DNA from 2 places in the Lysinibacillus sp. FSL P2-0066 genome. Region 2 is predicted to be linked to the other one. Evidence: riboswitches for the same ligand, from Rfam matches in the RefSeq annotation. Region 2 holds a riboswitch; the other holds the start of a gene.
The links. Region 2 has a riboswitch for FMN ahead of MKZ14_RS06110 (ECF transporter S component). Riboswitches for the same ligand answer to the same signal wherever they lie in the genome.
Positions count from the first base shown of each region.

Region 1: it holds a riboswitch for FMN, as region 2 does, so the genes downstream of both, ribE (riboflavin synthase) here and MKZ14_RS06110 (ECF transporter S component) in region 2, are expected to answer to the same signal.

Region 1 covers NZ_CP150202.1:1,497,124-1,500,341, reverse strand. Annotated here, with positions in the region: gene MKZ14_RS07245 (spore germination protein) at 1-160, opposite strand, end outside; gene ribE (6,7-dimethyl-8-ribityllumazine synthase) at 280-762, opposite strand; partial or broken gene ribB (3,4-dihydroxy-2-butanone-4-phosphate synthase) at 781-1,407, opposite strand; gene ribE (riboflavin synthase) at 1,432-2,070, opposite strand; FMN riboswitch at 2,270-2,395, opposite strand; FMN riboswitch at 2,512-2,637, opposite strand; gene MKZ14_RS07225 (YibE/F family protein) at 2,858-3,218, shown strand, end outside.
Region 2 covers NZ_CP150202.1:1,277,847-1,281,064, reverse strand. Annotated here, with positions in the region: gene MKZ14_RS06115 (sodium-dependent transporter) at 1-765, opposite strand, end outside; gene MKZ14_RS06110 (ECF transporter S component) at 1,007-1,594, opposite strand; FMN riboswitch at 1,813-1,999, opposite strand; gene MKZ14_RS06105 (hypothetical protein) at 2,144-3,218, opposite strand, start outside.

The DNA.
Region 1 (3,218 bases), 220 kb from region 2:
CAGTTTGAAGTATTTGCTCATTGACCATTGCATCACAAGTTATCAAATGTACTGTATATTGCTGAAAATTATATTGTTGGAAAATCACATCAGCAGAGCGTTGAAATAGTGATTTCAACATTTTCAAATTAATTTGTTCAATTGATGAAATACTTCTCATCTCCTACTGAGCCAGCTCAAGATTAGTACATTTATGAAACAATCACCTTCAATAAATACACTTAAGCATATTTTTCCCATGGTTGTTCAAAATATTCAAAGAAACAAATGTTGTGACGACTATTCAAATTGTCCTGATCCAATCATTTTCTTTAGATTTGCCATCTCAATTGCAGACATTGCAGCATCATAGCCTTTATTACCAGATTTCGTTCCTGCACGTTCAATTGCCTGTTCAATATTTTCGGTAGTAACAATTCCAAAAATAACAGGTACATTCGTTGACAATGACACATTGGCAATGCCTTTTGCCGATTCATTACAAACATAGTCATAGTGTGTTGTAGAGCCACGAATAACAGTACCTAAACCAATAATAGCATCATATTTCTTGGTTTCTGCCAGTTGTTTCGCTATAAAAGGAACTTCAAAAGCTCCTGGCACCCATGCGACATCAATAGATGCAGAATCAACCCCATGACGAGTTAAACCATCCATTGCCCCATCCAATAATTTGCTAGTAATAAACTCATTAAAACGACCCACTACTACTGCAATTTTCAAATCCGTTCCAATTAATTGTGCTTCAAATGTTTGACCCATTGTTCCTTCTCCTTTTTACATAGAAATTTTAGTTTTATTAGTGGATAATTGTTGACGATAAGCAACCAATGCTTCTATCGAGATCATTTTTAAGCCATGATGTGCAGCGTAATTTGTTAGTTCTTCAAACCGAAGCATGTGCCCATCATCACCCATAATTTCGCAAATAACACCTGCAGGTACGCTATGACAAAGCTTCGCTAGATCAATAGTGGCCTCCGTGTGTCCTCTCCGTTCCAGCACGCCTTGCTCTTTCGCAATCAACGGAAAAATATGGCCTGGTCGACGAAAATCAGTCGGCTTAGCTTGCTTTTCTACCATCCTTTGTATCGTTAGCGCACGCTCAAAGGCGCTAATCCCTGTCGTTGTTTCTACATGATCGATACTTACCGTAAATGCGGTTTGATGGTTATCTGTATTGTGCTGAACCATTGGATATAAATCTAGCTTTTGTGCAAGCTGCTGTGAAATCGGCGTACAAATTAAACCTCTACCATTGGTTGCCATAAAGTTGATTGTTGCTGGTGTGATGAATTCAGCGAGTGCCAGAAGATCTCCTTCATTTTCTCGATCCTCATCATCAACCACCACAATCATATTGCCCTGCCTTAAATCCTCTATGGCTTCTTCAATTGAATGTAGCACGATGATCAACTCCTATTCTGTGATTTAAAAACCATGTTGTGCTAAATAATCTCTTGTAATAGCTGGCGTTGTTTGCCCCTTTTTTAATTGCCCTATAATGTATTTTCCAACTAAATCGGTTTCGATATTAACGATTGCTCCAACCCTCTTCATACCTAAAACGGTTTCTTTGTAAGTATGAGGAATAAGTGAAATTGTGACACTCTTGGCTTCAACATGAAAAAGGGTTAAGCTTGTGCCATCAATTGTTATGGAACCCTTTGGAATACAAAAGTTGGTTAGCTCCTCTGACATTTCGATATCAATATATACGGCGTTTGCTACTGGACGTTTTCGCAAAATTTTGCCGACTCCATCAACATGACCAGCAACAAAATGGCCACCAAATCGCCCATTAGCAGGCATGGCACGCTCCAAATTAACAGAATCACCTATTGCCAGCTGCTGTAGATTTGTTGCTTTGACTGTTTCAGGCATAACATCCATCGTAAGCTGCTGTTGTGTGAAATTTGTCACCGTTAAACAAACGCCATTGACCGCTATACTGTCACCAAGCTTGACATCCTCCGTTATCTTGGCTGATTGAACCGTAATTTTCATACTGTCCCGATCGCTTTGCACGGCTTTTATGATACCAATATCCTCTACAAGTCCTGTAAACATTCCATCACCTACTCTACTTTATTAGCACTTCTATCCTTAACTTTTAAAGTTGATCCACCTGTTTTTGTGCCTTATCCTTCTCCCTTCTCTCGTTAGCAATAAAAAATAAAAACCCCTTTACATCAAAGGGGTTTTGGGAGTATAAGACATCAACAAATAAGCCTATTTGAAAACAATTTTTTCATAGACTGTCATCTCACTCGTTCTTCTCCCATCCAGACTATCACTGTCGGTTTTGGATTTGCACCAAATCAGCTTGCGCTCACGGACTTTGAATTGCTTCATCACCGCCGATTGGGAATTTCACCCTACCCCGAAGAACATCTTCTATTCGATTGTAGCTAAATAAAAAAACTTCCCACAAGATGATTGGGAAGTTTTGTAATAAATGCATAGTCAAATAAACCTTCTAAATTAGAATCAATTTAAAAAGTTCGCATTTTTACCCTTCTCCCATCCAGACTGTAACTGTCGGTTTTGGATTTGCACCAAATCAGCTTGCGCTCACGGACTTTGAATTGCTTCATCACCGCCGATCGGGAATTTCACCCTACCCCGAAGAATATTTTTATTTAGCTAGTCTTACGATAACACTATTTTATTATATTATCCATCCTTCTTTTTAAATTTTTTTCGAAGCATAAATTTTAAACAGCTTTGACTCGACTTGAAAAATGTAAAAGATGTTATTAAAATGATGACATTTAACCTGTTTATGGAACTTCTTAATCAAAAAAACGTTCCTTTACAAGTGACTATTCAGTCTAGCAGTTTGGAGGTCATTTACTTGACATTTTTTAAAAATATACCTTTTAAACAAGCTATTTTCTATGCCCTATTAGCACTCTGTTGTGGGGTTTCGATCGTTTTCGTACTTCATAACGAACAATTTTATGATCGACCGATAGCGGAAATAACGCAAGTGGATGTAACAGCATCAGAACCGATGACAGATATGTATGAAAATGAGGATTTTTTGTTTACACAGGAGATTATGGCCATTATCAAAAATGGTCAGCATAAGGGGCAATCCATTCATTTGACGAATGACTATTCTTCGTCTGGTGCTTTTGATCAAGAATACCATGTAGGCAATGAAATCTTTGTCACGCTAGATGATCGCACAACACAATCTGTTTTAACAGGAA
Region 2 (3,218 bases):
CACTACAGAACCCGCTGAATTCGGAAGACTGACATCCTTTTTTAAATAAGAGCTATATGTAACTAGACAAGAAAAGCCTACTGCTAACCCAAAGAACGATTGTCCTAGGGCTTCTAATAATGCTTTACCTGTAATATTCGAGAAATCAGGCCATAAGAAGAATTTTACCCCTTCCATTGCCCCATCTAATGTAACTGCACGCACAACAAGGACAATGAACATTATGAAGAGTAACGGCATCATCCATTTATTGGCCTTTTCAATTCCATTTTGTACACCTAATGAAATCACAAGTACGTTGGCTAATGTAAACAACACTAGTCCAACTAGCGTAATCCAAGGCGTACCTATAATTTTTCCAAATAGTTCAGCTGGATCTACTGCTGGATCAATTACCGCGCCAGCTACACCTAGCCCGCTATAAATAAAGATCCAACCTCCAACTACGCTATAAAAAGTTAATAATAAAAAACAGCCTAGCACGCCCATTCGACCAATCCAAGCCCAGCCTGGCTTAGTTGGAGCAATTTTTTTATACGCTGTTACAGCCTCGGATTGTGTACCACGTCCTAAAACATACTCGGACAATAACATCGGTAGTCCTATTAACAAGGTAAATAACACAAAGATAAGGAAAAATGCTCCTCCACCACTTTGTCCTGTTACATAGGGAAGTTTCCAAATTGCCCCTAGTCCAATCGCCGCACCAGCTGATGCTAAAATAAAACCTAATTTACTAGACCACTGTCCTTTTTTTCCACTCATCTCTTCAAACTCCTCAAACATTCTAAACTCTTCTCTATTTTACATGAAAATATAGCTTTCGACTAGGTTGTAATTATAAAGGACTAGATAGCTAGTTTATCCCATTACTTTTTTCTATAATTATCCGTTAGTTTTGCCTTTCTATCCTTCACTTTTAGTAAATTATCCATCAGACCTTTCCCCTATCCTTCAATCCTTCCAACAAAAAACCTCAGGTATGTTTACCCGAGGTTAGTAAAAATTATTTTGTTATATAGATAGAACGCTGGCGGTCGATCCATTTGCGCATTGTTGTAAATAAAAACGCCATAATAGCCGTTAATAAAATACCTTTTACAATGTTAAATGGTAAAATCCCAGCAATGATCATTTTATAAAGCGAATCACCTACAACAGGCTCCATACCTAAGAAGTATGTGTACATCGGTAAAAATACTGCGTAGTTTAAAACACTCATGCCTACCGCCATTACAACTGTTCCAGTCGCTAAACCTCCAACAAGACCAGCAATTGTTTTAAAGCGATTAAAAATAAGGCTTACTGGTAAAATAAATAAAATACCTGTTGCAAAGTTGGCAATATGACCTACTGGCACACCTGTTGGCGTTCCCGAGAAAATCCAATCCAATACATTTTTAAATAATTCTACTAAAATACCAGCCACAGGCCCCATAGTGATGGCTGCTATTAATGCAGGCATATCACTAAAGTCGACTTCCAAAAATGCTGGGAATGGTGGAATTGGGAAATTAAAAAGCATTAATAAAAACGAAATACTGCTCAGCATGCCAATCGTAATAAACGATTGAAGTTTAACATTTTTCTTCATAGAAAACTCTCTCCTCTTTGCTGATTCAATCTCGCAAGAAGAAAGGTGACGATCTTTCAATTGTTAGCATGAAAAAACCCTTATGCATGAAAAGCACAAGGGAGAAAGGCATGACGAATAAGCGTCAACATAAACTATTTTTTAAGCACTGTTTAAAAAGTCATACAAAAAAAGCGCTCGGTCATAGTTCATTTCATAACAATGAATGACGATCGTACCTCCATCTTCTCCCATCCAGACTTTAACTGTCGGCCTTGGAATCACACCAAGTCAGCCATGCAAATAAATTTGCACAGGTCGCGGGCTGAAGAGCGAAGCATAAACCATTCGAGTTAATGAAAAACATTAACGGTTCACCACTCTATTACCGCCGGTCGGGATTTTCACCCTGCCCCGAAGATGAATCATATTATTTTATACTACAACCTTACTATAATTAATTATCAAGAAAAAGTAAATAGTTCTGCTTAAAAAAAATCCGATTAGATTTGTATGTATTGTAAAAATTGAGCATTCCATGTTACAGGAATGCTCCATTTTTGATTTTGTCTAAGGCATATATTGTTTATTTGGCCCCACAGGCTTTGGCAAATACGTTTTTAAATCGAATCCTTCCCAGCTTTCTTGGACCACATTATCTAAGCGTAATTGTTGGTCAAAGCTAGCAGCAGTTAACATCATGGCCTCAATCAGTTGGGTAGCGCGAATTGGCTCCATCGATGCTAAATCTAAAGGGATATCGAAAGTAACGACTACACCTTCTGCTTCCTCTTTCACCGTGTATGTCACATTTTCAGGAACAACTGTTACATAAACATCATCATTTTTGTTTTTCATTAATGTAAGTGCCTCTGTAACATTAGCAAATGTTTGACGGAAATCTGGTGATAGATATTCTGCCCCATTACCATCTTGGTATAAATAATAATTAAAATGTTTGGCGTTTGTTAATGACATGGCTTGGCTTGGCTCACCCTCTTGAGAAAACTCATAAGGTGTGCCATCTTCATTTTGAATCTCAACTTCCGTATATTCAGAATCCGAGAATGTATCCTCTAAAGTACCTTTGTATTCATTAACGGTAGCTGAAGCAACATCATAGTTATTGTCCTTTGGTAAAACGTGGACAAGCTTGTCATCTTTCTCCTTCAGTTCACCCTTAAAAGGATGATAATCCGTAAACCCTTTGGCTTCTTCATCAATTTGAGGAGCATATTTCTCATACATCTGTAAAGTAGAAGGTTTTTGCGTCCCAAAATCAGTTGCTACACGCTCATTTGGTATCACATATGTCATTGGTACACTTTCTGCATCGCGTCCTGCCAAACCAATACGAAAAACGACAGCATCTTTCACATCTTCCTCATAGACTGATGACCGTAAAGATAACATACGCTCATGCTCCGCTACAATACTGGATTGAAGTGCCTCATCCTGGGTAGCGGCCTCTTTAGCAGAACGATCTTCCTGTAATGTAGAGTAATTAGCCGTTTCCGGTGTACTAGCTAGATCTTTTTGGCTAGCGTTATTATTCATGACCATGGAGCCAACGAGCACCGTTAACGCGAAAACAGCTGCTATACTCGTAAAAATCGACATTTTTCGGAACTTAAATCGTGATGGT